One region of the Bacillus sp. N12A5 genome, then DNA from elsewhere that is predicted to be linked to it. Evidence: predicted binding sites of a transcription regulator. Region 1 holds the regulator's gene; the other holds the start of a gene.
What was found. Region 1 encodes LexA, which represses DNA repair genes until DNA is damaged. Its sites were predicted from a motif close to CGAACATATGTTCG; they were not measured.
Positions count from the first base shown of each region.

Region 2: uvrB (excinuclease ABC subunit UvrB) is a predicted target of LexA. The motif match lies at 6,076-6,089, and genes of this name have one in related genera.

Region 1 is NZ_JALAMR010000003.1:138,704-154,103, forward strand. Features, by position in the region: gene MOC09_RS03885 (YbgC/FadM family acyl-CoA thioesterase) at 1-82, opposite strand, end outside; gene tlp (small acid-soluble spore protein Tlp) at 166-417, opposite strand; gene sspN (acid-soluble spore protein SspN) at 453-599, opposite strand; gene MOC09_RS03900 (FbpB family small basic protein) at 664-789, opposite strand; gene MOC09_RS03905 (redoxin domain-containing protein) at 869-1,381, opposite strand; gene acnA (aconitate hydratase AcnA) at 1,451-4,180, opposite strand; gene sspO (acid-soluble spore protein SspO) at 4,408-4,554, shown strand; gene MOC09_RS03920 (small acid-soluble spore protein P) at 4,586-4,732, shown strand; partial or broken gene cotM (outer spore coat protein CotM) at 4,813-5,206, shown strand; gene MOC09_RS03930 (DUF2621 domain-containing protein) at 5,440-5,868, shown strand; gene MOC09_RS03935 (CcdC family protein) at 5,900-6,391, opposite strand; gene MOC09_RS03940 (response regulator) at 6,469-6,831, opposite strand; gene ccdA (cytochrome c-type biogenesis protein CcdA) at 6,920-7,627, opposite strand; gene ynzD (aspartyl-phosphate phosphatase YnzD) at 7,848-8,021, shown strand; gene MOC09_RS03955 (YneF family protein) at 8,095-8,313, opposite strand; gene sirA (sporulation inhibitor of replication protein SirA) at 8,399-8,845, opposite strand; gene tkt (transketolase) at 8,998-11,001, opposite strand; gene MOC09_RS03970 (DUF896 domain-containing protein) at 11,169-11,402, opposite strand; gene MOC09_RS03975 (YneB family resolvase-like protein) at 11,466-12,119, opposite strand; gene yneA (cell division suppressor protein YneA) at 12,138-12,455, opposite strand; gene lexA (transcriptional repressor LexA) at 12,605-13,222, shown strand; gene fosM (FosM family fosfomycin resistance protein) at 13,753-14,175, opposite strand; gene MOC09_RS03995 (YndM family protein) at 14,352-14,804, shown strand; gene MOC09_RS04000 (poly-gamma-glutamate hydrolase family protein) at 14,831-15,400, opposite strand, start outside.
Region 2 is NZ_JALAMR010000009.1:161,476-176,875, forward strand. Features, by position in the region: gene MOC09_RS12370 (DUF4097 family beta strand repeat-containing protein) at 1-288, opposite strand, end outside; gene yvlA (protein YvlA) at 313-639, opposite strand; gene MOC09_RS12380 (hypothetical protein) at 857-1,087, shown strand; gene uvrA (excinuclease ABC subunit UvrA) at 1,134-4,007, opposite strand; gene uvrB (excinuclease ABC subunit UvrB) at 4,014-5,999, opposite strand; gene MOC09_RS12395 (CsbA family protein) at 6,183-6,413, opposite strand; gene MOC09_RS12400 (PEP/pyruvate-binding domain-containing protein) at 7,029-9,524, shown strand; gene MOC09_RS12405 (TetR/AcrR family transcriptional regulator) at 9,600-10,163, shown strand; gene MOC09_RS12410 (MFS transporter) at 10,198-11,532, shown strand; gene minJ (cell division topological determinant MinJ) at 11,580-12,776, opposite strand; gene swrA (swarming motility protein SwrAA) at 12,855-13,208, opposite strand; gene ctpB (carboxy-terminal processing protease CtpB) at 13,593-15,035, opposite strand; gene ftsX (permease-like cell division protein FtsX) at 15,175-15,400, opposite strand, start outside.

The sequences.
Region 1 (15,400 bases):
CCAGATAATTTGCGTGATAGACGATCCCCATTTGATCTGTTTCTGCGTAACGCACTTCTATTTCTTTTTTTGATACATGCAAGATTACTCTGCTCCCTTAACGTCAATTTAGCCCCATTTTACCATAATCAAATCAGAAAGAAAAAAACCAGGTTTCCCTGGTTTTTAAGAGCGGTATCCGTTTTCTCTCGCTGCAGATTCGTCTTGAATTTCATTGCGAAACGCTTCGATGCTTTGTTCGCGTCTGGCATTTTTTTCTTTGATGCGCTGCTTATCTTCTCCTGAAGCAAACTCCATTGATTCTTCTGCTTCTTCCATGTTTTCAATTGTATTTTGCACCATATCCTGCAATTTTTCTACGTTATCAGAACGGTCATCAGGATTAGGCTGCTGGTATTGCTTTTGGTTATTCGTCATTCGAATGTACCCCCTAGAAATAAATTCGATTCGCGTTATTCGCCTTTTGTTTGCATGATGATCGGCTGCTGGCCGGAAGTATCCTGCATTTTTTCCCCTTTATTGGCTTTATATTTTACAGGCTTTGTACCCAAGTGGCTTGGAGCATATTGAGGCTGACCGTTTTTCTTGTTGTTTCCCATGTTTATCCCTCCTCAACAGATAGGATTCTCAAAAGGAGGGGTAAACATGAATACAAATTAAAGGTTATTTTTGCTTAAATCGCTGTTCAAGCTTTTCTTCAAGCTGATTCAAATACTCTGTATTGGTCATCAACTCTTTTTTATTTTCCATGACAAGCTCATGAAAAGAACGCTTTCTCATCTTCTTCACTCTTCTCACCTCCGCATATTCTTTTATTTTTTCCAATTCTGAAAACTTGTAAGCGTATCAGAACATAAAAAAACTGAATCTAATCAAGATCCAGTCTTTGTTCCATTTCTTTTTTTGTCATCGTGCCGATGTGTATGTCTTGAATAACGCCTTTTTCATCTAAGATATACGTCGTTGGGTATGACATCACGTTATAGTCAGCATTGATTCCTTTTTTATCAATCAGGATAGGAAACGTTAAATCATACGTATCAGCAAACGATTGAACCTGTTGCTCGCTTTTCTCAGCTGAGGTGAAATTCACCGCCACAACAGCAAGTTTATCTGCGTGCTCTTTTTGGAGCTGTTCCATCGCCGGCATTTCCTGACGGCACGGCTTACACCAAGTTGCCCAAAAATTGAGCAGCACTTTTTTTCCTTTTGTGTCCTGTAAGGAGGTTTTCTCCCCTGACAACGTTTTCAAAGTAAAATGAGGTGCTTGCTGTCCCTCTTCAATCCCGACTTCTTTTTTGCTGTATGTTTGATACAAATTCCATCCCATATAACCGGCAAGTATGATAAGCAGAATCCCTGCGAGCCATTTTTTCAGCATATGCCACCTCCGCAGCACATTAGTCATAAAAAGAAGAGAAAGCTGAATGCCTTCTCTTCTATTGATTCATCAGGATTGCTTCATTTTTTCACGAAGCACCATTTGCAGGATGCCGCCATGGCGGTAGTAATCAATCTCAACTTCGCTATCGAAGCGGACGACTGCTTCAAATGTTGTTACATCACCGTCTTCATTGATTGCTCTTACTGTGACAAGGTCACGAGGGCGAACGGTTTCATCAACATCAACCTCGATGACTTCTTTACCAGTTAAGCCGAGTGTTTCCGCATTTTCACCTTGTTTAAATTGAAGCGGCAGCACACCCATGAATACAAGGTTGCTTCTGTGAATTCTTTCAAAGCTCTCAGCAATTACCGTTCTGATGCCGAGAAGGTTTGTTCCTTTTGCAGCCCAGTCACGTGAAGATCCCATACCATAGTCTTTTCCGGCTAACACGACAAGACCGGTTTTATCTTCTTTATATCTCATGCACGCATCGTAGATCGATGTTACTTCACCAGTTGGCCAGTACGTTGTATATCCGCCTTCTGTTCCCGGCGCGATTTGGTTTTTGATGCGGATGTTTGCAAATGTCCCTCTCATCATCACTTCATGGTTTCCGCGGCGGGAACCATAGGAGTTAAAGTCGCGAGGTGAAACACCTTTCTCCTGCAAGTACTTACCGGCAGGCGTATCTTTTCCGATTGCCCCTGCTGGAGAAATATGGTCGGTTGTGACTGAATCACCAAATTTGCCGACAACACGAAGACCTTTTAATGGCTCAACCTTGCCTGGTTCCACAGACATTTCTTCGAAGAATGGCGGGTTCTGAATGTAAGTAGACTCGCTATCCCATTTATATAAAGCTTCATCTGTTGTTTCAATCTCGTTCCAGCGCTTGTTATCATCAAATACCGTTTCATATTCTTTGCGGAAGAGCTCAGGTGTTACAGTTTGCTTAACAAGTGAATTAATTTCGTCCATTGACGGCCAAATATCATTAAAGTAAACGTTTTGACCATCTTTGCCCACGCCGATCGGATCGGTTTTCAGGTTAATGTTCACCGTTCCAGCCAGTGCATACGCCACAACAAGCGGCGGGGAAGCAAGATAGTTGCCTTTAACAAGCGGGTGAATACGCCCTTCAAAGTTACGGTTTCCGGAAAGAACAGATGTAATCAGAAGATCGTTTTTCGCAACCGCTTCTTCGATTTCTGGTGATAGCGGTCCTGAGTTTCCGATACATGTTGTACATCCGTATCCAACGAGGTTAAAACCAAGCTCTTTCATGTATGGAAGAAGGCCTGAATTCACAAGATACCCTGTAACGACTTTTGAACCCGGTGCAAGTGACGTTTTCACATAATTAGGCACCTTAAGCCCTAATTCAACCGCTTTTTTCGCCACAAGTCCGGCGCCGATCAAAACGTACGGGTTTGATGTATTCGTACAGCTTGTAATCGCAGCAATCGCGATTGCACCCGTTTTCATAACTGTTTCTTCGCCGTTGAGAAGTTTAAACTTAATTTCTTTATCCTCTTCTTCAGCATTTAAACCGAACCCTTGGTTACCCGCAGGGCTGACTAAGTGCTTTTTAAACGTTTCCTGCATAGCAGAAAGCGGGATTAAATCCTGAGGACGTTTTGGACCTGATAAGTTTGCTTCAATTTGAGACAGGTCAATTTCAACCACATCAGTAAATTGAGGGTCTTCAGCATCAGGAGTATAGAACAAGCCATTGCTTCTGCAGTATGCTTCGACAACATCAATATGTTCTGGATCACGGCCTGTCAGTCGCAAGTAGTTAAGCGCTTCTTCGTCTACTGGGAAGAATCCGCATGTAGCACCATATTCCGGAGCCATGTTCGCAATAGTTGCGCGATCTGCAAGCGGCAGTTCAGCAACTCCCGGCCCGAAGAATTCAACAAACTTTCCGACAACGCCTTTTTCGCGCAGCACCTGTGTCACTTTTAACGCTAAGTCAGTTGCTGTTGTTCCGTTTGGAAGCTTGCCGACAAGTTTCGCGCCGATTACCTCAGGAACAGGGAAGTAAGAAGGCTGTCCAAGCATTCCCGCTTCAGCTTCAATTCCGCCGACACCCCAGCCAAGAACGCCGATTCCGTTAATCATTGTTGTGTGGGAGTCTGTTCCGACAAGCGTATCAGGATACGTTACAAGCTCGCCGTCTTCTTCAATGGCATGAACGACACTTGCCAGGAACTCGAGGTTTACCTGGTGCACGATCCCTGTTGCAGGCGGCACTGCCTGATAGTTGTTAAACGCTTTCTTTGCCCAGCTTAAAAATTTGTAGCGCTCTGCATTTCTTTCGAATTCTAAATCCATATTAACAGCTAGCGCATCTTCTGTGCCCGCTTTATCAACCTGTACAGAGTGGTCAATAACGAGATCAACAGGAATTTCAGGATTAATTTTATCTGGATCTCCGCCTACAGCTGCCATTGCTTTACGCAGTGAAGCAAGGTCTACTACTGCCGGAACCCCAGTGAAGTCTTGTAAAATTACACGAGACGGTTTGAACGGAACGTCGATTTCCTTCAATTCGGCAGTTCCCCATTTTGCCAAATTTTCCACGTGCTCTTTTTTAATGACGAATCCGTCAACTTGACGCAATACTGATTCTAAAAGAACTTTGATGGAATAAGGAAGTTTCGAAACTTTCCCGATACCTGAATCCTCTAACGCCTTTAAAGAGTAGTAATGATATGTTTTCCCATTAGTAGTAAACGTTTTTCTCGCTTGGAAAACGTCTTTTGCTGCTGTTTTTTGCTCGTTTGCCATTCTCCAAAATCCCCCTTCAGATCAGATCATTCTCAGATGAATGTTACATTCCATCACAATTTTCTCACAATTTCATATTAAAACAAAATCATACATAAGTAAATATCAATGTTTTTATTAAATACAATAAGTTCGGCTTATGAGACTAATGTACCGGTAATTATTGCTGTTTATGCTCTCTCATATATCATCACAAAAGGAGCCATATTATGATTGAGGTGATAATGATGGTCAAAAGAAAAGCAAATCACGTCATTAACGGAATGAATGACGCGAAAAGCCAAGGCAAAGGCGCCGGCTACATCGAAAACGACCAGCTTGTACTGACTGAGGCTGAACGCCAAAATAATAAAAAAAGAAAAACCAATCAATAACTTCGGACTCTTTTAAGGAGGTTCTCATTTTATGACCAATAAAAATACAAGTAAAGATATGCATAAAAACGCCCCTAAAGGACACAATCCGGGCCAGCCGGAGCCTCTGAGCGGAAGCAAAAAAGTGAAGAACCGAAACCACACAAGACAGAAGCACAACTCAAGCCATGATATGTAAGAAAAGCAGACCTAAGTGTCTGTTTTTTTATGCGTTCACCCATTTCTCAACCTCCGCATATGATGGAAAGCAAGGTTGATATGTGGAGGGAATGCTTCCATGACCCATTCAAAACGTAATGATGCTAATGATTTCGATGGTATGGATGAGTGGCTTCGGCAATTTTTTGAAGACCCCTTTGCCTGGTACGACGAAACATTGCCTATTGATTTATATGAAACAAGTCAGCAGTATATTATTGAAGCGGATCTGACGTTTTTAAAGCCGACACAAGTAACGGTTACCCTGTCCGGATGCGAGTTCATTTTGACAGTCAAATCATCAGGACAGACGTTTGAAAAACAAATGATGCTTCCTTTTTATTTGAATGACAAAACCATTCAAACTGAATGCGAAAACCAAATACTCACAGTTGCCGTCAATAAAGAAACAGAAGATGGTTCTTCTTTTTCTCTTCAATTTCCTCTCAGCTAAACATAAAAAGTCACTTTCATCCCCTATTATGAAAGTGACTTTTTTTCCGTCCGTTTATCGTCAAATACCCTCTAGTGACTCTCCCATGGCCAAATAGCAGATTCACTATACAATAAAATATGATCTACTATCTCTTTTGACTAGACGTCTATCACTTTTTTCTATTCTTTTTTTACTGTGTTCTTCTATTCTCTCTTCGTATACAATATGGTTAGAATAAGGGGGAATGATTAATGCTTGAAGGCTGGTTTTTGTGGTTTATTCTGTTTTGGGTGATCACGATGGTTGTCTTATTATCAATCGGCGGCTTTTTTATGTTTCGAAAGTTTCTAAAGCGTTTACCAAAAGAAGACGGCAGGTCAGAGCTTGATTGGCAGGATTACTATATCGAAAAAAGCAGGCATCTGTGGAGCAATGAAAACAAACAATTTCTGAATGAATTGGTATCGCCTGTTCCGGAACTGTTCAGAGATGCCGCAAAAGCCAAAATCGCAGGTAAAATAGGTGAGCTAGCATTAAAAGAAAAGGTATCAAAGATTGATCAGCAACTGATGATCAGAGGCTATATTCTCGCAACTCCTAAAAGAGACCATACCTTCTTAAAAAGACATCTGCGAGACAAAAATATCGATCTCGAACCTTATCAGACCCTTCTTAAATAAAAAAACCTTTCCTGACAGGTGGAAAGGTTTTTTAATTCATTTGAATATTAGCTGACTGCAGTTCATTATGAAGTTTTCGATATGATAAATACATGGCGATTCTCCACGGCACAATCATACCGAATGCCAGAATCCAAAACATTCCGCTCAATGCGCCGTAATCAATTGATGTGCTCAAAATTGATTTCATCACGATTCTGATCACTAAAAGACCGACTAATATAAAGACAAATGCTTTAGAGCGCTTCAAGTAAATTTCATTATTCTTAATTTCAAACTTAGACGTTTTGATTAGAAAAATAGAGAAAATCACGCCTAAGGTGATGGCTTCTAAAAACTCTGCACCAGTGACCCAAAATACCGGAAATAAAAACATTAACGCTCCCGTACTCATAAAAATCGGCGGAAGAATGATTTTTTTCGGTGAAACGGGCTTGTCAGATGACTTTATTCTGACCACCATCACAGCTACAGCCATTAACACAGCAATAATCGATGAAATTATAATCATCATACATATCATTCCTTTGTTTCTCGGAGTGTGATACTATATACTATACTCCAAAACAATAAAAAAAACCAATTTCAAAAGAAATGACTTTAATGCCCCATAACGCGGCTAACAGCTTCTAACACTTTTGATTCCTCGAACGGCTTGACAATAAAGTCCTTCGCCCCCAGTTCAATTGCTTCAGCTACAATTCTTTGCTGGCGCATGGCAGTGCACATAATGACCTTCGCTTTAGGGTCAAAGGTTAAGATGTCACGAAGCGCTTTAATGCCGTTTTTCACTGGCATTGTAATATCCATTGTCACAATGTCCGGCCGAAGTTTTTTATACAGGTCCGCTGCTTGCTCACCGTCCGCTGCTTCGCCTGCGATTATGTAATTTGCCTCTTCCAAGATCTCTCTAATTTTCACTCTCATGAACTTGGCGTCGTCTACAACTAAAACTCTTGTCATATTCCCCTCCAAAAAACGATTTCCACAGATAATAGTCTTATTGTACCAAAAACAAAAGGTTTAGTAGTAGTTCGAAAGTAATTTACCGTCAAAAACCAGTAAATCCCCCAAATAGATCAGACAGCAAAATAATGATCACACTCATCCAATCAAAGAATAACAGTATACCAATCACAATCATCAAAACGCCTCCCGCTTTCATCATCAAAAGCTGGTTTTTCCTTATCCACTTCAGCTTTGTGATAAAAAAAGACAATAAAAGAAACGGAACAGCAAAGCCGAGTACATATAACAGCATATACGGCACCGCTGAGCCTGGATTTGTCCCTGCAAGCGTGATAACAGCGGCTAAAATCGGACCGGTACATGGCGTCCATCCCGCTGCAAATGCCATTCCGATTAAGACGGAACCTAAAAATCCGGTTGGTTTATGTTTAAAATGGATTCTCCGCTCTTTCATCATTGCCTCAGGCCGGAACACGCCAAGCGTAATGAAACCGAACAAAATAATGAGCAATGCCCCAATTTGCCGAATTGCATCGTGATAATCCCTAAACAGGCTGCCAATAAAGGATGTTCCGTAGCCTAAAGCGATAAAAATGATCGAAAAACCAAGCAAAAAACACAAAGTATGAAACAAGCTTCTTTTCTGCAGCAGCAGCTTTTCGGTTTTCACATCATCCATGCTGACCCCTGTAATATATGACAAGAAAGCTGGGTAAAGCGGCAGGCAGCAAGGCGAAATAAAGGATAAAAACCCCGCTCCGAATGTCAAAAAGTAATTTACATCTCCCATGTCATCATCCCTTCATCATTTGACATACCTTCAAGTTATGACAAAATGATTTCATTTTTTTAACACTTTTGCTTGAAGGATTTCTATTTATAGAAAAAACTTATATAATTTAATTTGACATTGAGATATTGTACTCCTTCTCATTTGAAAATTAGTATAAATATGGATATAATATAAACATTCACTTTTGAAGATCTAATGTATGAAAGGATACATCCCTGTGATTAGAGAGCATCTATTAAATGAAATTGAAAAAAAAAGAGCAGAGCTGCTGCAAATTGTCATGGCGAACGGAATGACATCTCATATTACGATAGAGCTCAGTCAGGAGCTTGACCATCTTCTCATACAATATCAAAAGCAGCGCCTTCGAGCAGTAGCGGGTGATGAATAATTGCAAAATAAAAAACCCGTATAAGGGTTTTTTATTTTATAACCATGTTTCTCTATATCATAATCTTTACGTATTATTTCGTTTGATTATTCATGGCTTTCATCATTTGATTGATTTTCTTTTGAGAAGGTTTCATTCCCATTTGCATCATCATCATGCGTAACATTTGTTCATTAATAGGCGGATTCTTTTTAAGGTAGCTCATCATATATTTACGAGCAATAAAAAACCCGAGTGCAACACCTATGAGCAATGCAACAACGCCCACTAGGATGCCAACCCATAAAGTCATTTTATTTCCTCCTTCATGTTGTCTAGTTTAAAGTGTACTAAACCAAAAGCTATTATACAACATTTACATCTCTTTTTCTTCGGTTTTAGACAAAATTTCTTTCTTTCACCGGATTTAGCCATCCATACCGCTTCGAATTGAAATCCATTGCCAGAAAGCAAGGGCTTACCTTTCTTAACACTTCAAAGAAAATCGTTTCTGCCTCGTAATCTCCCGAAGCCACAATTTCTATCATGTGCTCCTTCATCATAAACGTTGCGTGGCCTTTTGCTTTCGGCAAAGCTATTCTATAAATATAATCCAGCTGCCTGTAATCCGTCTTGTTTAAATTCATTTTTAACCTCTGATGCATATGTAAAATTGGGATTGGCTGTGTAATATATTGAATCTGTTTCTCTGTCATTTCATACTGCTGCTTTTCAAGGCTTGTCCAATGATAGTCTTGAAACAGCTCAAACATAACCGATTCCCGCCCGAAATAGTGATTGGCAAATTCCTCTTTTATCAGGTACGTATAGTAGTGACGTTCCATCTTTTCATCCCCTTTACCAGCAGCATTTCATTTGCTCTCTATTATACAAAAGAAGAAAAGAAAGAATTGTCTATTACTGTTAAACAGCCAATACTATTTTTGTCGGATAAACAAGAAAAAGAGGATGATTTGACTCATCCTCTTTCAAAGACTTACTTATTGATTAATGCCTTAACTCGATTCACTACGTTCTGTACTGAGAAGCCGTATTCGTTAATGATCGTTTCACCAGGAGCAGATGCACCGAAGCGGTCTATGCCGAGAACGTCTCCTTCAAGCCCCGTGTATTTGCCCCATCCAAATGATGAGCCCATTTCAATTGCAAGACGTTTTTTCACATCTGCAGGAAGAACGGCGTTTTTGTACTCATCAGATTGTTTCTCGAAACGATCCATTGAAGGCATGCTGACAACAGAAACATCGATATTTTCTTTTGCCAATTCAGCTTGTGCTTCAATCGCAAGACCTACTTCAGAGCCTGAAGCGATAAGAAGAGCGTCAGGTGTTTCGTTTTTAGATTTAGAAACGACATATGCACCTTTTTCTACTCCTGCCAATGCTTCTTCAGCTGTTTGGTCAATCGTAGGAAGGTTTTGGCGTGTCAATACTAGCGCTGTTGGCTGGTCAGTGCTTTGCACTGCAAGCTTCCATGCTGCCGCTGTCTCATTGCCGTCTGCAGGACGGATCAAGGAAAGATTAGGCATCGCGCGGAGTGAAGCCAACTGTTCAACAGGCTCGTGCGTCGGTCCGTCTTCACCTACTGCAATACTGTCATGAGTGAAGACATATGTGACAGGAAGACCCATTAATGCTGCAAGGCGAATCGCCGGACGCAGGTAATCAGAGAAAACAAAGAAAGTCCCGCCGAATACGCGAAGTCCGCCATGAAGCGCCATACCATTTAAAGCTGCACCCATCGCAAATTCACGAACACCAAACCAGAAGTTTTTGCCTGAGTAATCAACCGCTGTGAAATCACCGGCATTTTTAATTGTCGTTTTGTTAGATCCAGCTAGGTCAGCAGAACCTCCGACAAAGAAAGGAATTTTTTTCGCAAGCCCGTTGAGAACCTCACCGGAAGATGCACGGGATGCCAGGCTGCTTCCTTTTTCATAAACAGGAACCTCTTGATCCCAGTCCTTCGGAAGCTCTCCTTTGATTGCCAGCTCAAGCTGTTCGGCAAGTTCAGGATAAACTTCTTTATATTTAGCAAATTGGGCATTCCATTCTTGTTCCTTTTTCTCGCCTGATTCTTTAACTGCTGAAGCGAAATGCTCATATACTTCAGACGGAACGTAGAAATCTTCTTCATACGTCCACGCGTAAGCTTCTTTTGTTAATTTGCTTTCCTCTTTACCAAGCGGCGCACCATGAACACCGGATGTGCCGGCACGGTTAGGTGAACCGAATCCAATTGTTGTTTTCACTTCAATTAATGTAGGTTTCTTTTCATTTTGGCGTGCTTTTTCGATAGCCGCTGTTAATTCTTCAATGTTGTTTCCATCCTCGACATAAAGAACTTCCCAATTCATTGCTTCAAAACGCTGCTTCACGTTTTCAGAGAATGAACGGTCAAGATCTCCATCAAGAGAGATGTCATTAGAATCGTATAATACGATCAGACGGCCAAGCTGAAGATGGCCAGCGAGTGAAGCGGCTTCAGAAGAAATACCTTCCATTAAATCACCATCACCGCAAATACTGTATGTATAATGATCGACTACGTTAAATGAATCGCGGTTATAAGTCTCGGCTAAATGGCGTTCAGCAATAGCCATTCCGACCGCCATGGCAATTCCTTGACCAAGAGGCCCTGTAGTTGCATCGACACCGGCAGTATGTCCGAATTCTGGATGTCCAGGTGTTTTACTGCCCCACTGGCGGAATCCCTTTAGATCTTCGATGCTAAGATCAAACCCGCTTAAATGAAGCATGCTGTATAAAAGTGCTGATCCGTGTCCAGCAGATAAAACAAAACGGTCACGGTTAAACCAGCCAGGATTTGCCGGACTTACATTCATAAATTTTGTCCACAGCGTGTATGCCATTGGAGCGGCCCCCATTGGCATCCCTGGGTGACCAGAATTTGCTTTTTCAATTGCGTCTATTGACAGTGTGCGAATGGTAGCAACTGATTTTTTTTCAATTGTATCCATAAAAATCCCCTTCCTTATGTGTTGTACCCTTACATCATAAATGTCTGACGACTTTTTCTCAACTGTTTCAGCTTAAATTTGAGAGAAACTTGTTGAATTTTGTCACATAAAAGTTTTGTTGTAGTATATGCAAAAGAGGAATACGATATTTCCGTATTCCTCTTATATTAGTGAAGTTTGTTATTTCTTTGTTCTCTTTTTAACTTTTCTGGTGTTACATCATTGCCTTCTGGGTCAATGATTTTCACACTTTTTAAAGTGTTTTTCATAGAAGAGCGAAAACCTTTCAGGTACTCTTGTCGGAGCTTTTGCTGTTCGGCTTTTTCTTCTTCTGTCATAACGCCAGCTTTGGCTTTGGCAGCAAGTTCATTAATTCTGGCAATTTTTGCGTTTGAAATCATGTTAAACTCCTTTATTCCAATTTGTCTATATAGTACTAGATCAAAATGAGTTTTACAACTGATTCACTCGGCAGTCTCTTCATTCTCTATGTATTCTTGAAACCGTCTGTGGACGGTCGCTTTAGACACATCATAGCCAAAACCTCTTAACGTAGCCGCAATTTCTGCGAACGTCAGTTTATTGGCTCTTAGGCGGACGATCTCTGAGATGGGGACCTCTATTCTTTCTTTCCCGCTGTTTTCATGTTGGTTTTTCAGGTTTTTTTGCGGTTTAAAACCGTTTTTCACGGCACGCTTCATTCCGCGTTTAATTTTCATGTTGTGAATTTTCCGCTGGTACTCTTCCACAATGCTGACGATCTCCAGCACCATCGAATCAGCCTCTGATAACTCCAGTTCACCTCTGTGAGCCGTTGTATAGACTTTCACACCTTCTCTGTAGATGCAATGAAGCAGTGCGATTTTTGCATTTCCCCGTCCGAGCCTTGTCTCATCCTGAACTAAAATAACATCTATTCCAGAATTTTTGATCTCATCAAGCAGCTCAAATACACCATCCCGATCCATTTCATATCCGCTGGCTTTTTCAGAAATCACTTTGACAACTTCCATGCCGTTCTCGGCTGCAATGGCCGTAAGCTCTTCCTCCTGCCGCTTTAACGAGGTCTCTTGCTGTTCTTTATTTGTGCTCACGCGGGCATAAATGAGTGCTTTCATTTTTTTTCTTTCCTCTCTCTATCTTACAGTTGCCAATTCATAGGCATCCTGATGCTTCTTTTTCAATGGAATCACTAACTCATCTCCCGGCTGGATATCAGACGTCTGAAGATGATTGTTATCAGCTATCCATTGAATAAAATCACTTTTGTTTATCTTTTTTTTATCTGCTACCTGATCCGCAATTGACCAAAGTGTGTCGCCTTGCTGGACTTCTATTTTAACATACTGATTAAGCTCCTGGCCGCTGCTTGTATATGACAGCAAAAGGATAACCGCGCTCAAAATCACTGTGAACAGACCGACAAAAATAATAGATTCTTTACTCATGATCATAACCTCCAACAGGAATGTTTGTTCGCTTTTTATAGTTTCAGTATATACGAACAAATGTTTCTGTCAATTGTTTTTTTCGAACCTATGTTTGTACTGTAAGGAAAATCATGCTATAATCTTCTTAAAATCGACGTTTTGAGGTGCGAAAAATGACGAAGCTATCAAAAAGGCAACTTGATATCCTCCGTTTTATTAAAGCAGAGGTTAAATCAAAAGGATATCCGCCTTCCGTAAGAGAAATCGGAGAGGCTGTCGGGCTTGCTTCCAGTTCAACTGTCCACGGCCATTTGGCACGTTTGGAAACAAAAGGGCTGATTAGACGGGATCCGACAAAACCAAGAGCGATAGAAATTCTAGATGAAGAAGTAGACATTCCGCAAAGCCAGGTCGTTAATGTACCGGTCATCGGAAAAGTCACAGCGGGTTCTCCTATTACAGCAGTAGAAAATATTGAAGAATATTTTCCGCTTCCTGACCGTATGGTTCCCCCGGATGAGCATGTATTTATGCTGGAGATTATGGGAGACAGTATGATTGATGCTGGTATTCTCGATAAGGATTATGTCATCGTTAAACAGCAAAACACTGCGAACAACGGGGAAATTGTAGTGGCGATGACAGAAGATGACGAAGCTACGGTAAAGCGTTTCTATAAAGAAGATACTCATATTCGCTTACAGCCTGAAAACCCAACGATGGAACCTATCATCTTACAGAATGTCAGCATTCTAGGCAAGGTGATTGGCGTTTTCAGAACGGTCCATTAACCTATTGATCTATCATTATGAAATAACCCCCTCTTCCTTTACGGAGAGGGGGTTTGTTGTTCAAAAAAAGCAGGCTCGCCCTGACTTTTAGGAGCGAGCCTGAATAGGAGGAAAAAGAACATCATGTTTACACCATAATTATCCATCAAACAATTGTTGAAGTCAAGAAATTTTCTTTCCTTTAGGAAACTTTTATCAGAATGCTATCTGTTTAAATAATTAGACGGCATCTTCTTAAAAAGGTTTCATTCTTTTAGGGCGTGGAATGATTAGGCTTAAAGTTTATTTAAGGAGCGTAAAAATTGAATTATTGCGAAAATTTAGTACATAGTATAGTTAGTTCAGTTTTTTCTAAAAAAACAGCTCACTCTCCTTTATTATAGTGAGCTTAACGTTTCAATATGTTCAGCTTATTAGCACCCGTGTGTCGGTTTTGATGTTGAGTTCCAGACTTTATGGTAAATGGCATCACAAAATCGTTAATACCAGTGCTGGTTCAGTTTTTTTCAATCACTTTATGTTAAGTTTGTTCATTCATAAAATTCCATATGTGTTTTTTCCTGTTTGTAATAACAAAGTCTGTCTTGAAGGGTTCCGGTATGAAATTCAAATTTATGGCCGTCAGGGTCTGTAAAATAAATCGATTTTCGATCGCGTTCATCTCGTTCTCTGCCAGGCAGAATATTGACATGATGCCTATTTAATTTTGCTGATATGTCCTCAAAATCCCGCTCTTCAATCGTAAAAGCAATATGGGTGTAAGACGCCTTAATGTCATTTCTCGGAATGTCTGGTTCTTCATTAAGCGCAAGCCAAATGCCATTTAAATCAAAATAAGCTGTCGTTCTGCCCTTTACCAGAAGCTTGGCATCAAACACGTTTTCATAAAAATCAATTGAAGAATCCAGATGAGAAACTGAAAATAACAAATGATTGAGTCCTTTGACCTTCACAAATCATCCCCCCTTGCAAGCTAATCATCTATATGTACGATTGTTTACTTGGAAAGTTTCATACCGCAGCAAAAAATACCAGTGTAAACAAAATCGGATTGTTCAAAATAATAACTGCAACTAATTAGGCTTTACGAGCCAGGAGTTTCCTCAAAAATAACAATTTAGGTGGTCAAATGAAACATATCATTGCACTTGCTTCAAAGATTGCTCTCACTCTTGCCCTTTTATATGTGATTCTGGACAGATTCTATCACGCACCCTTTTTAAGCGTGCTGTTTATTGCATTTTTCTTAGGCTTTGTCTCTTATCTTTCCGGTGACATGATCGTCCTTCCGAGAACAAACAATATTACAGCTTCATTGGCTGACTTTGGACTTTCATTTGTTATTCTTTGGGTCTTTGTTTTGACCCAAACAAGAAATGATTTCTCACCGTTTGCAGCCGCTCTTCTCTCCGCTGCCTGTCTTACTGTATTTGAATATTTTTTTCATCGGTATTTGCTGAAAAATGTACTGGATGAAACCTTCCGAAATGAGCTGACAGCCAAGGATAACACTCTGCAATATCAAACAGAAGCCGCAGGCGAGCTGTTTCCTGACGTTCCAAAAGAGCAGCAAGAGGAGTAGGAGGCTGGCTGATCGCCTCCTATTTTTCAGTAGTTGCTTTTTAAAAAGCTGGACATCACTTCTGTAAAATCATAAAACCTCTCATTTTGAGTACCAGATCTGCTTTCTAAAGAAAAGATGCCGAACATAGATTTTCTAAAACCCGTGCTCATTTCTAACTGGATACTCAGACCTGTTTTTGATTTGTTTGCAATGTTATTCGGACTTACGCCCGCATGAGGATGGTCGGTACTGAGCAATACGGCAGGAAAACCAGCATTTTGCAGCTTTTCAACTAAGTCTGCCGCTCTTACGCGATCTGTACCGCCGACCTCGATCTGCTGATCTTCTTCTGCATACCCGTGTAATGAAATGACATAGTCATGACTTCCCGTCATCTTCAGGGCCCGAGGCTCATCAAAATGCGTGCTTGTAATATGCAGCACTGAGTTTCCTGACGATTGTAAGCCTTCAAATAAATACATCGAATACTCTTTGCTGAGCTCTCTCGCTATTTCACTTGTCCCGCCTTCAATACCTCCTCCATGAATCGCTAAAACAAGGACAGAGCTGCCGGCTTCCTTCGTAACAATGCCGTAATCAGAAGGATCTTCATT
Region 2 (15,400 bases), on a different contig from region 1:
AACATCATACGCATGGCCAAAGTTCAAATCGAGATCGACTTCCTTGACCTTTTTCACGGCAGAATCAATCCAATCAAACAGCTTGGCTCCTAAAGACGGCTTGCCGCTATCTTTTTTTGCTGCTGTAAATGGCTCTTCCTCGTCATGCACATGAACTGAGAGCGCTGTGATTTTGTCTTCCTTTTCCTTGTAGTCGCTGTCAAGCTTTTCAATCAATGTCAAAGCCTCTTGTGCTGTAAGCTTTCCTTCCTCCACAAGCTTAAGGATCCGTTCCTTTTCTTGCTTCATTGCGATCTCCTCCCCATTGTCTACTTATGCTGCACGCAGCACCTTAATGCCCTGAATCACATTCCAAATGATAATGCCAATGACAACCAAGAAATAAATAACCGCTCCACCAATAATCACAAATACAGGCAGCAGGCTGTCTCCATTAATCGCAACGGCTCCGCCAAGAAAAGCAATAAAAAGGACCAGCCAGCCGACAAACGGAACAATGTGAGAAATAAGAGAACGAAGCGCATGGCGTTTGGTTTCTTTCTCAGTCACAACAAAATAAGCGACAACCGGCACAATGATTGGCGCAATGAACACACTGAAATAACAAAGTGATGCAATAATAGCTTGATTACGATTCAATTCGTTCCACACTCCTATTGTGAAATGACCATGACAAAAGATCAGGGACGTTTTACTTATTCATACGTTTAAAACCTCTTCAGGGTTTCAAATTCATTCTTTAGACATGCTCCGATTTACGGAAATTGGATTTTAAAAAGTTTTAGAAGTAGAATCTTTCCGCTGTACCGATTACAATATGTAAAAAGCTTACGGCAACAAGGAGGCTGGACAAGCAATGGAGAAAGATCCCAGTGACTATACAGTAACACAAGAATCGGTGTTACAACTAATTCATGAACAAAAAAGAATGAATCGTGAAATGATCGCCGAGCTTGAACAGATTCACGGACCTTTTCCGATCTCTCACGATATTCAATATATAAAAGTGCTGCTCGATAGCAGCAATACGCATATTGTTCAAGATTTAATGAGTGTCAGCAAGCAGCTGTATAAGAAGACTTTGTAAGATATACTGCAAAGAAAAGACAAAACCCTCTACTAAATAGAGGGTTTTAAGATGTAGCCGTTTCTTTCGCTTCCAAGATCAATTTCATGCGTTTTTTGTCACGCTCCATAACAGGCTTCAAATAGCGGCCTGTATACGATTCTTCCACTTCAGTAATTTCCTCAGGCGTGCCCGACGCGACAATGGTTCCGCCTCCGGCTCCGCCTTCTGGCCCCAGATCCACAATATAATCCGCTGTCTTAATGATATCGAGATTGTGCTCGATGACTAAAACCGTATCTCCGTTGTCCACCAAACGCTGAAGCACGACAAGAAGTCTGGCGATATCGTCGACGTGCAAACCTGTCGTCGGCTCATCTAAAATGTAGAGCGTGCGCCCTGTTGACCGTTTGTGAAGCTCCGATGCGAGCTTCACACGCTGCGCTTCTCCGCCCGACAAGGTCGTCGCCGGCTGGCCGAGCGTAATATAACCTAAACCGACATCATAGAGAGTTTGGAGCTTACGCTTGATTTTCGGGATATTTTCAAAGAAAGAAAGAGCATCTTCCACCGTCATATCAAGCACATCAGAAATACTTTTTCCTTTGTACGTCACTTCAAGCGTTTCTCGGTTATATCGTTTACCATGGCATACCTCGCACGGAACGTATACATCAGGAAGGAAGTGCATTTCAATTTTAATAATCCCGTCTCCGCGGCAGGCTTCACATCGCCCGCCCTTCACGTTAAAGCTGAAACGGCCTTTTTTATAGCCGCGCACCTTCGCTTCATTGGTCTGTGCGAATACATCACGAATGTCATCAAACACACCGGTGTATGTCGCAGGATTGGATCTCGGCGTTCTTCCGATTGGCGCCTGGTCAATGTCAATGACTTTGTCTAAATGGTCCAAGCCTTTAATCTCTTTGTGGCTGCCGGGCTTCGCTTTGGCTTTATGAAGCTTTTGCGCCAGCGCCTTGTGCAAAATTTCATTAACGAGGGTACTCTTTCCTGAGCCGGAAACCCCTGTAACCGCTGTGAACGTTCCAAGCGGGAACTTGGCATTCGCTTTTTTCAGGTTATTTTCTGCAGCGCCTTTAATCTCAATGTAACGGCCGTCCGGCTTTCTTCTTTCAGGAGGCAATGGGATAAACTTTTTCCCAGATAAATAGCTGCCCGTCAATGAGTTTGGATCTTCCATCACTTCTTCCGGCGTACCTGCAGACGTCACCTGTCCGCCGTGAATGCCGGCGCCCGGTCCAATATCAATTAAATAATCGGCTGCCATCATCGTGTCCTCATCGTGTTCGACAACAATCAGCGTGTTTCCAAGGTCTCTCATATTCTTCAAAGCGCTGATCAAACGGTCGTTATCACGCTGGTGCAGGCCGATAGACGGCTCGTCTAAAATATAAAGGACACCGGATAAACGTGAACCGATTTGCGTTGCCAGCCTGATGCGCTGCGCCTCTCCCCCGGACAGTGTTCCCGCAGCCCTGCTCAATGTCAGGTAATCAAGGCCGACTTTGTCCAGAAAGCTTAAGCGCTCCACAATTTCGCGCAGAATCAAATCAGCAATCTTCATATCTTTCTCGGAAAGAGTAAGGCCTTTAAAGAAAGCCAGTGCGTCACCGACAGATAGCTCGGTAATTTTCCCGATATGGCGTCCGTCAATCAATACGGCAAGCGCCTCTCTCTTTAACCGGTAGCCTTTACAAGTGGGGCAAGACTTCTGAGACATATACTGCTCCATCTGCTCACGGATGAAATCAGAGCTAGTCTCCTTATACCGTCTTTCGATATTGTGCAATACGCCTTCAAATTGAATTTCGCCCTCACGTATTTGCCCAAAGTCATTTTCATAACGGAAATAAATCAGATGATCTCCGCTGCCGTACAGCACTTTATCCAGCTGGTCCTTCGGCAGGTCTTTTACCGGCACATCCATATCAATACCGTAATGGGTGCAGACCGCCTCAAGTAGCTGCGGATAATACTGTGAACTGATCGGTGTCCAAGGAGCGACGGCATTCTCCTTTAATGATAAATCTTGATTGGGGATGACGAGATCCGCATCCACTTCAAGCTTCATTCCGAGACCATCACACGTCGGACACGCTCCGAATGGGCTGTTGAACGAAAACAGCCGCGGCTCAAGCTCACCGATTGAAAATCCGCAGTGCGGGCAGGCATGATGCTCACTAAACATCAGCTCTTCCTCACCGATGACATCAATCATGACCCGCCCTTCACCTAAACGAAGCGCCGTTTCAAGTGAATCTGACAGACGGGCTGCCACGCCTTCTTTCACCACAATCCGGTCAATGACAACCTCAATCGAATGCTTTTTATTCTTTTCTAATTCAATATCATCAGAAAGCTCTGCCATTTCGCCGTCAATTCTGACTCTGACATAGCCTTGTTTTCTGATCTGGTCAAGCACTTTGACATGAGCGCCTTTTCGGCCCGATACAATCGGGGCCAGCACCTGAAGCTTTGTCCGTTCCGGGTATTCAAGAATTCTGTCAACCATTTGCTCGATGGTTTGCGATGTAATTTCAATCCCGTGCTCCGGACAATGAGGCTTCCCTACTCTCGCATACAAAAGACGCAGATAATCATAAATTTCAGTTACCGTGCCGACAGTAGACCTCGGATTCCGGCTCGTGGTTTTCTGATCGATGCTGATAGCGGGAGACAGCCCCTCAATTGCATCAACATCCGGCTTATCCATTTGCCCTAAAAACTGGCGGGCATAGGCAGACAGCGACTCGACATACCGTCTCTGGCCTTCTGCATATATGGTGTCAAAGGCAAGGGAGGATTTCCCTGATCCAGACAATCCTGTAACAACGACAAGCTGATCTCTTGGAATTGTCACATCGATATTTTTCAGGTTATGCGCCCTGGCTCCCTTCACCTCTATCCGATCCATAGCCATTGTTCATCATCCTTCCGCTTTTAGCTCTAAAAGTAAATCGCGAAGCTCCGCGGCTCTTTCAAAGTCAAGCGCCTTGGCGGCTTCTTTCATTTCGTGCTCCATCTGTTCAACGACTTTCTGGCGTTCTTTCTTCGTCATTTTCGACAGCTTCGGCGCGGCTTTTGTTTTGTATTCCGCTTTATCCTCAGCCGCTACCGTTGCACGAATGACATCGCGAATTTCTTTATTTATTGTTTTCGGCGTAATGCCGTGCTCTTCATTAAACCGCTCCTGCTGCTCGCGGCGGCGTTTAGTTTCATTAATGGCAATTTCCATAGACTTCGTGATTTTATCAGCATACATAATGACACGGCCTTCCGCGTTCCGCGCTGCACGTCCGATGGTCTGGATAAGCGACCGCTCCGAACGAAGGAAGCCTTCCTTATCTGCGTCCAAAATCGCAACGAGAGAGACTTCGGGAATATCGAGGCCTTCTCTCAGCAGGTTGATGCCGACAAGCACATCATACTTGCCGAGGCGCAGGTCACGGATGATTTCAATCCGTTCAAGCGTCTTAATCTCTGAATGCAGATAGTTTACTTTAATGCCGATTTCCTTCAAATAATCAGTCAGGTCCTCTGACATTTTTTTCGTCAGGGTTGTCACGAGCACCCGTTCATCCCGTTCGATTCTTGCTTGAATCTCGCCGATCAAGTCGTCAATCTGGCCTTCAATCGGACGCACATCAATAAGCGGGTCAAGAAGCCCTGTCGGACGGATGATCTGCTCGACCATTTCATCCGTATGCTCAATTTCATACGGACCCGGTGTTGCTGATACATACACGATATTGTGCATATGCTTTTCAAATTCCTCAAACCGGAGCGGACGGTTATCAAGCGCTGATGGAAGCCGGAAGCCGTGATCCACGAGCACCTGTTTCCGCGCCTGGTCTCCGTTAAACATGCCGCGCACCTGAGGAATCGTCACATGCGACTCATCCACCACGATCATAAAATCGTCTGGGAAATAATCAAGAAGCGTATATGGCGTTGAACCCGGAGGCCGAAGCGTCAAATGTCTTGAATAGTTCTCAATGCCGGAGCAGAAGCCCATTTCCCGCATCATTTCAAGATCATATCTTGTGCGCTGCTCTAAACGCTGTGCCTCAAGCAGCTTGCCGTTTTCATGCATGACCTTCAGCTGCTCCTCCAGTTCCTTCTCGATATTTTGAATGGCTTTCTCCATTTTCTCCGCCCGCGTTACGAAGTGGGACGCCGGGAAAATCGCAACATGGTCGCGGTCGCCGAGAATTTCACCTGTCAGGGCATCCACTTCCCGGATTCGTTCGATTTCGTCACCGAAAAATTCAACTCTGACACAATGTTCATCACGGGATGCAGGGAAGATTTCCACTACATCTCCGCGCACACGAAACGTACCGCGCTGAAAGTCGATATCGTTGCGGGCATACTGGATGTCTACAAGTTTTCTGAGCAATTCGTTGCGCTCAATTTCCATTTCTGGCCGCAGCGACACGACCATTTCCCGGTATTCTTCAGGCGAACCGAGTCCGTATATACAAGACACACTCGCAATAATAATGACATCTCTCCGCTCAAATAAAGCCGAAGTAGCAGAGTGTCTCAGTTTATCAATTTCATCATTAATACTTGCGTCTTTCTCTATAAATGTATCCGTTTGAGGCACATACGCCTCCGGCTGATAGTAATCATAGTAGCTGACAAAATACTCAACAGCGTTGTTCGGAAAAAATTCTTTGAACTCACTGTAAAGCTGTCCGGCGAGGGTTTTGTTATGGGCTATCACGAGAGTCGGCTTATTGACTTCTTTAATCAAATTGGACACCGTAAATGTTTTGCCCGTTCCTGTCGCACCCAGCAGAGTCTGATGCTTCTTGCCCTCCTGAATTCCTTTTACAAGTTTTTCAATGGCTTTCGGCTGATCTCCCTGGGGCTGGTATTTCGAGACTAACTCAAAGCGATCTTTCACAAAATAAGCCTCCGTTTCTTTACGAAATCTTCCTATAGATATAGTAACACAATAGGATGCAAAATCACTAAAAATACGAACTAAAGTTCGGTGGTTTTTTATTTCCAGCTGTTTTCGTGTATAAAAAACCTGCTTTTAAAACGTAAAAGCAGGAATTCAGTCGTTATATTCATTATGTCCGATTTATTCTTCTTTTTTCTCAGCAGCTTTTTTGGCCATGTACAATCCGCCAGCCACAAGAGACACAACATCCAATCCTACAATAAAATACGTTTCTGTATAGCCTTTTAAATAAGAGGCAAACAGCAATGCAGCTGTTAGAGCGATCGCTACATAATGATTAAAGGTGACTCTTGTAAAAAGGACAACAAGCATAAAAGGGAAAAACAATGCAAAAACGGCTTTTGTAATCAACAAAAACCCTCCTCAAGGATTCTTCATCTGATCTGATTATAGTAAAAAATGAAGAATCGGACAATCGTGCAATCGTTCCCTCTTTCTACACCATACCCTTTTTCAGCCTAAATCAATCATCATCTCTGCACTTTGGTCCCAGCCCACAGAAACATCGACAGATCAAACCATGATAATGAATAAAATAGAATATAAACAATAAAAATTACATTATGGTTGTGAGGGCTGGCCAGTACTCCATGAAAATGGAGTGGACAAATATGAAGTTCAAGTTCGTATGTGACTCCCGAGAAAGCAATCAGTATCATAAAGTAAATAAAATACAAATAACACACAGTGCCGCTGTTCTTATCAGCGGCACTTTTTTATGAATGCATGACCGCTGTCAGTCTCCGAGAATAATAGAAAATAGGCATACAGCACCAGTCCCGCACCATTTTTCATGATAATCTAACTAACTTAACTATTCATTTTATTTAGGACTTTCTGAGTTTGACAGCATTTTCCTGAAAACCTACAATGGAGTGATAGTGTTCACTATCATTTTTTTTGAACACGGGCTCCGAATTAAAAACTAGAGAGAAAAACAAAATGAAGGAAAGAGGGGTTTCAAATATGTATTCTGTTATATTTCGCCAGGCAGAAGAGTCCAGCGAGCTTGCTGGAGCAAAAGGCATGAATTTGATTAAACTGACCAAACACGGTCTTCCTGTTCCGGACGGATTTATTATTCAGACAAATGCGCTCGCCCGTTTTATGGAGGATAATCAGCTTCTTGATACAAGCGAAAGCATCGAGAGCGCGATCCTCGCCGGAGCATTTTCAGATGAACTGAAACATGAGCTGACAAGTTCCTTTTACAAGCTGAGAGAATCATACCGCTCCGTTGCCGTGCGTTCTTCATCCGCCTCAGAAGACTTAGAGGGGGCTTCATTCGCTGGTCAATATGAAACCTACTTAAATATCAAAACAGAGGAAGAGTTTCTAGCTAAAGTGAAAGAATGCTGGGCCTCATTTTTCTCAGGCCGAGTCAGCAGCTATAAGAAAAAAATGAACAATCAAATCGCAGAGCCGTTAATGGGGGTTGTCGTTCAGGGCCTGATCGATTCAGAGGTATCAGGCGTTATTTTCAGCCGCAATCCTGTTACCCATGATGATAGAGAGCTATTAATCAGCGCCAGCTACGGTTTAGGAGAAGCTATCGTGTCAGGCAGTGTCACGCCAGACACGTACATTGTCAACAAATCCTCGTTTGAGATTCAGAAAGAGATAGGTGTCAAAGAAATCTATATAGAGTCTGCGGCTGAAGGGATTGCTGAAAAAGAAACGAGTGAAGACATGCGCAGCCGTTTTTGCCTTACAGATGAACAAGTGATTGAATTGGCTGAAATCACAAAAAAAACCGAAGACCTGTACGGATATCCTGTCGATATAGAATTTGGAATTGCTGATCATCAAATATACCTTCTGCAGGCTCGTCCGATTACAACCATTGATCAGGACAAAAAGGCGGCAGAAGAAAAACGCAGCTTCATGATTACCGACACTGATATGAATGATTTCTGGCTTAACATGGAGTCTAATATTGAAGGTCCGGTGAGTCCGTTATTTTCATCCTTCATCGTGCCGGCATTGGAATATGGTTTGAAGAAGAGCATGCAAAAGTTTCCGATTGGTGTAGTTGTTGATGAAGTAAAACTTTATCGCGGACATATTTATTCCAAAAACCAAGGCGGACAGCAGCCTCCTTCTGAAGACTGTGGCAAAGAGCTTTTCCCGATTTTATCGGAGCATATGTATGACATCATCAATCACACATACCTCCCTTTTTACCGGACACTGGACCAGCTCGCACAAACTGAGCATACCGCAGAAAGCGCACTGGATGCTTTTCAAAAACTAAAGGCCTTTTATCTCACGGCTTATGAAGAGCACTTCAATATCGTTTTCCCGCAAATCCTTTTAACAAACAAACTGCAAGCGATGTATCAGGACATTCAAGGAGAGTCCGAAAACGCTCATTTTTACGAGATGCTGACAGGAAAAATGAACAAATCACTGGAAACGGACCGTTGCTTATGGCTATTTTCTATGGAAGTTCAGGAGAACCCGAACCTTCTGGCCATTTTTGAAAACAACAAGCCTGAACAGCTCCAGGAGAAATTGGAACAAACAGATGAGGGAAAACACTTCCTGAAGAACGTCCATGAATTCTTGCAAGAATACGGATGGAGATCTGTTAAAAGTCATGATCTGATTGAACAAATCTGGGTGGAAAATCCGTATTTCGCTCTGGCCAATATTCAAAATTATGTCCGTAATGGCTATCATTTTGACAATGAATTTCAGAAAACGAAAGAAAAACGAGAGAAATTATACAATGAATTCTTGGAAAACATAGAAGATCCCGGTTTACGCACTGAATTTGACCGCCTTTATCAATGGACGCTGAGCTCTGCAAATATAAAAGATGATCACCACTTTTATATTGACGCCATGCTGGATGCCAAGGCGAGAATCTTTCTGCTGAAGATAGGTGAATTGCTGGCGGAAAACGGTGTCATTCATGATCGTGAGGACCTTTGGTTCTTATATGATGACGAAGTGGAACAAGCGCTTCTTCACCCTGTACCCCTGCAAGAAAAGGCTGAAAAACGCAGACAGATTTTTCATGAGTATGAGCTGGCTCAAGCCCCGGCCTATCTCGGCACCCCGACAAAAGAACAGCTCAAAGCAGCTGAAGAAATCGTCGGCGCTGTGATAGAGGATGAAAAAAACACAGAGAATCATATTTTTGGCATTGCGGCATCAAGCGGCATTGCGACAGGTCCGGTGAAAATCATTCGGGACGCCAATGAATTTTCTCAATTCGCGCCTGGGGACGTACTCGTTTGCAAGATGACCACACCGCTATGGACCAGCCTGTTTCAAGACGCCAAAGCGATTATTACAGACACAGGCGGCATTTTGTCTCACGCTGCGATTATTGCCCGTGAATACGGCATTCCAGCCGTTCTCGGCACACGCACGGCAACCGAAAGACTACGAGACGGAGACATCATCACTGTTGACGGAAGCAGCGGCAAAATCACAGTTGTCAGCCGGTCCTGATGCGTACCCCTCTTTCTTATACAAGCGGGGCGGGTGTATACTTGTCCTGCCAGTATACTCGTGAGGTGAAACGTATTGAGACCGACAAACAAGAGAATCCTTGACGCTGCCATGCAGCTGCTCGTCAAAAAAGGATATCGCGCAACGACTACAAAAGAAATTGCAGAAAAAGCAAATGTAAGTGAAGCGACGATTTTCAGGAACTTTAAAAACAAACAAGGACTAGTTGAGGCTTTGCTTTCTCAGCATTCTTCAAACAGAGGCAGCATTTTGGAACAAACAGAAGGGGATTTGTACAAAGACCTGCTTCATATCGGAACCTGTCTCTTGGAGGAGCTCGAACATAGAAAAGATATCATTAAAATCAGCTTTCGTGAACCCGCCATGTTTCAGGATGTTATCGACCATGTCACTGAATATCCTCAATCTATGAAACAGCTATTGGTTGATTATCTCAAAACGATGGGCGAAAAAGGGATTATTCAGACAGGACATGAAGCGGAGCATGCCGATGTGTTCATGTCGATCATTTTCGGTTATTTTATTCACCGTCTCCATTTGGGAGACCGGGTGATTTCCATGCCCCAGGAAAAAATGCTGGAGCATAGCACAGCTCTATTTGTCAAAGGAATTTCTTGATGATCTCCTTGGCATAACAAAAAGGAGGATCCCCATGAGCTCAAGAAAAGAATGGGCGCTGATCGTCTCGCTATTATTGGGTGCCATCCTGGTTCCCATTAACTCAACGATGATCGCGGTTGCGCTCTCATCTATATCCCATACGTATAACGAGTCCATCGCAAGCATCACCTGGGTGGTTACCGTTTATTTAATCGTGATGGCAGTCACACAGCCGATCGCGGGAAAACTCGGGGACATGTACGGCAATAAAACCATGTATTTATGGGGCGTCGGCCTTTTTCTTATCGCGTCCTTAGGCTGCGCACTCTCACCTAGCCTGCTGCTATTGATTGTGTTTCGGGCATTGCAGGCTGTAGGCGGCGCACTGCTTACGCCAAACAGCATTGCCATTATCCGCCACGTAGTTTCTGAAAAACGCCTTCCGAAGGTATTTGGATTTTTTGGGCTTGGCGCAGGACTTGGAGCAGCACTAGGGCCTTTCATCGGCTCTATGCTGATTGACAGCTTCAGCTGGCATTCAATTTTTTGGGTGAATATCCCGTTTCTCGCCATTGCTTTATTTACAGCATTCACGATGTTTCCTCAGTATAAAGAAAACAAATCTGACGCGCCGCTTGATATTATCGGCTCTCTCTTGCTCGCAGGCAGCATTGTTTCAATTATCCTGCTGACCAAAAATGAGGCTTCGTGGGGTTATGCAGTATACAGTGTATTGATACTTCTTTTTGTCCCGCTTTTTTTCAGAAGAGAAAAACGCACACAGCACCCAATTATCGATTTTACACTGTTTAAAAGCTCAACCTTTACAAATGCCAATCTATCAGTTTTGCTAAGCAATCTGATAATGTATGCCGTCTTATTGATCATGCCGTTATTCATGACGAGCCAATTTGGGCTGAATACGTCGAACAGCGGCATGGCGCTTTCTGTGTTTTCGATCTTTATGTCAGCCAGCAACTGGGTCGGCGCCCAGCTCCATCACAAATGGGGGGCAAAAAAAATCATTTTTCTTTCATTTGCCATGATGGCTGGAGCGAATCTATTATTTTTGTTCTTAAGCAGCTCTCACTCGGTCTTATTCCTGATGATTTCTCTCATCCTCGGAGGGCTCGCATCCGGAGTCGGACTGACCAGCATGCAGGTGTCGTCCCTTGCTACAGTAGACTCAAGCATGTCAGGAGTGGCGTCCGGCATTTTCTCGACCTTCCGTTATTTCGGAAGCATCATTTCATCTGCCTTAATCGGCCTGATTTCCGGATATCACACGTTATTTATGATTCTCTTTGCCGTCTCCATCATTGGCGTTTTTGTTTCATTAGGGATCAAATCTGATAAAACGGAACAGGTGGAAAAAAACTCAGCGTAACACAAAACAGCCCGGCACCGCTTCTCCTTGCGGTGCCGGGCTGTCTCTTATGATCCGGACAAAGCGGCGGCTTCGTCCTCACGGTCATCCTTTACGAAAAGGATGCCCAATTCATGATGTTCTCCCTCATAAGAAGCACGCTGATCAAAACGAATTTCTCCATTCAAACCGATTATCTCAAGCTTCACATATGCACGGTTATGCTGGAGCGCTTCATAAAAATCAGATACGTTCTTAACGGGTATGCCATTGACTTTCGTAATGATTTCCCCGATTTTCAATTCCAAATCCTCAGCTGGCGTATTTGGTATAATCCCAAGCACCATTAAGCCCTGATCACGTTTCGAGAAATAAAACGGAGCCGCGTTATCATTCACCCTTTGCTTAATGGACAGAAAAATACGCCCTAATACAGCTGCACAGACGGCTGCACCCGCAAGCGGCGTCCACAGTATGCTTGCTGCACCGAGAGCTGTGACAACAAGACCGAGAATACAAACCCGTTTCGCTGTGATCCTTATGCTCGTTTCAGGCAGAGATCCCTGCACCCTTTGTCTGAATCCGACAAAGTAAGGAATCCATAGAAAGTGGAATGATCCGCCGGGAACAGTAAACACAGGCCACCAGCTGAGGTGCGATTCTAATCCGTTGCCGGGTACGAGCAGGAACAGCGGCAAAAGCCATATCCGGTTTGCCAGCTGCTGGCCGATCGGCAAACCGCGGCTGCTCACGACAAGTGCCGGTGACGTTCTCACATGTGCAGAGCGATAAGCAACCGCTCCCTCGATGATAACCAGCAAGCCTAAAAACACAGCCATAGCCGGCCAAACAACTGCAAATCCTTGCGGAAATCTCTCTAGAAAAGGTTCCGCCTGATTCATTTGCAGTCCAAAACCGATCAGCATACTCACGCTGACGATATATGCAGCAGACATCCAGTTTGCGCGAAGAGTGAGCGCTGCCGCTGCAGTGATAACGGCAATAATCGCAAGTAAACCGAGAGGAACTGAAATTCCAAGTACCCCTAAAACAACCGACAGAAGGATACCTGGGATCAGTCCCTTTGTATAAGTAAATTTCAGTTCATCATAAATATCTGCAATTCTTGTATGAAAGGTTTTTCGTTCCCGTTTGATTCTTACATAGCCGAAAGCCAGACTTATGATGATAAAAAACCAGAAAAGCGGGTGTAAGAAGAAGAGGCCCGCACTTTTTAACAGTTCAAATCCCCATTGAACAGACACTATCTTTCACCGCCTCAAGCCAAACATGTTACTCATATTCTATCAAATATTAAATGGCTTGGATATCCTCAGGAGTGTTTATCCTTCTTGCGTCATCCACAGCGTGACATTCGATAGTGAAAAATCCTTTAAATAATGGTTTACGTCCACATCCAACAACCCGCTGATCAGGTGCATCGACCTTTTGATATCTGTCAGATTGATGCCTAATCGTTTATGGTTTTTCATTAAGTAATTAAAATAATGTTTGGCACATTCTTCATTGATATCATTTACTGATTCGACATTGGTATAATTGACCAAATATCTGCTGAATAGCATAAGAAGACTTAGTGCTTTTGTAGCTGAAAATGTTACGTCTTGTGTTCTGTCTTTTAATTGTTCCACTAATTCATAATATTTTTTTTCACGCACAATACTTGCCCTCTTCAATTGTGAACCCCCATTTTCATTATACAGATAAGCACGGGCCAGTATAAGCAGCAGTACTGGAGTGCTAACAAGCATTCTCGTTATCGTTACCCTGTTAAATACCTGTCGTTCAGCTGCCATAAACCTGTTTACTGTTCTTTTTAGAACCTTCTTATATTGTATGAAGTAAACAAAGACTAGGCAACTTGCAAAAGTTTCATTTTAAATGCATATTAACTCGTTAGAAAGTCTCTCTCATATATTGATATCGGGTAATCACAGTCCTTTATAAATGTTTATTTGTGAAAATTTTTTTAAATTCTTGTCAAAAACTCATTTTTTATGTGACTTATGATCCATTACCTCTTTAAGCACAAAGAAACAGGAGATGGAATTCCATCTCCTTTAATTGATAACTAATGATTTCAGTGCTGTTTGAAGCTGCAAGTCATTTTTTTCATCAGATTTTTTCTTTTCGATCAGCTGATTTAATGTCTCTGCGGTGCGTGTGTCGATTACGCCCGTTTTATCCAGTTTGTTCTGATCCTGAAAGGCCATGACCGCTTTTTTCATGTCCTTGCTGAAATAGCCATCTTCACGTCCCGGATCAAAACTGAGGCCTTTTAATAATACCTGTGCATGCTTGACGTCTTCATTGTTCATATCCACTTTAAGCGGTTCCTTCAGCTGCAAAGGCCCGGCGGAAAAATAATCAGGCTGTTTAATCGCAATGGTCGGCTGAATTCCTTTTTTATGAATCCAATTCCCATTTGGCGTCAGCCACTTGTAAAGCGTTAATTTAATGTTGCTTCCATCTCCCATCGGAACCGCCTGCTGAACAGTTCCCTTACCAAAGGACGTATCACCTACAACATCATAATGCCCTGCTTCTTTTAATGCCCCGGCAAGGATCTCTGAGGCGGAAGCACTCCCTTTATCTGTGATGACATTGACAGGATACGCTTTTTTCTGGGCCAATGTTGAGAAATACCGTTTTTTATCACCGTTACGTTCAGCAATTTGAATGTACGGCTGATCCTTTGTGATGAATTGCTTAAGAATTTCTTCCACACTTTGAAGATACCCGCCCGGATTGCCGCGGACATCAATGACCAGGCCTTCAATTCCTTTTTTCTCAAGATTGCCCAGCGCCTTTGTAAAGTCCTCTGCGGTATGCTCAGAAAAAGTTGAGATGGCGATATATCCGACAGTGTGCCCCTGTACTTTTTTCTCTGAAGCAAAAACCGTTTCGAGCGGAATCTCAGCTCTTTTGATCCGGAATGACAGCTGCTTCTTCGTACCGGGCCGCTGAATCTTCATTGAAACGCTGGACCCTTTCTTTCCTCTTATTTTTAGTACAGCGTGGTTTAAATCCTTGCCGGCCATCGATTCTCCATTAATGCTGATAATTTCATCATTAGGCTTGAGCCCGGCTTTTTCTGCTGGTGATTTCTTAAATGGAGACACAATGATAATTTTGCCGTCCTCCATTCCAACCTCAGCCCCAATACCTTCAAATGAGGAATCAAGAGAATCAGAAAATTGCTTAGCCGTCTGCTTGTCCATGTAGACAGAATAAGGATCATTCAGCGTAGACAGCATTCCTTGGATGGCTCCCTCGAGCAGCTTTTCTCTATCAACTTTTTCAACGTACTCATTCGAAATTAACTCGTACGCTTTTTCGATTTTATCCATCGCCTTATCCCGTTCAGAATCAGCCTGTGCCGTCGCGGCAACAGCTGCGGTCTGGGGCTTATCCACCTCAAGCAGGTTCATTCCCGCATATACGCCGGCGCCCCCGAACAGCATGCTCCCCGCTGCGATCACAGCCATTATTTTTTGATTCATCCTTTACTCCTCCTGTATGCCAGACTGTCTTTATCAAAACCTAGAGATAGTATATGTAAAGGATGGAGATTTCATGTAATCATAGAAGAAAAAGAAGGCAAAAGAAAAGCCGTCCGGTAGCGGAACGGCTTTTTTCTCGTTATACTCGCAGAAACTTGCGGATGGAAGTCAGGCTTCCCCATACTCCAATCACTGCGCCGATTGCAATCAGCACTAATGAAACTTGGAATACAAATGGATTATAAGGAAGAAGAGAGACAAATGATCCCTGAACCTTCGGAACGACCCATCCGATGACGTATTGATAAGTGCTCAGCACCAGTGCGATCGGAATCACGGAACCGAATACGCCAAGCAGCAATCCT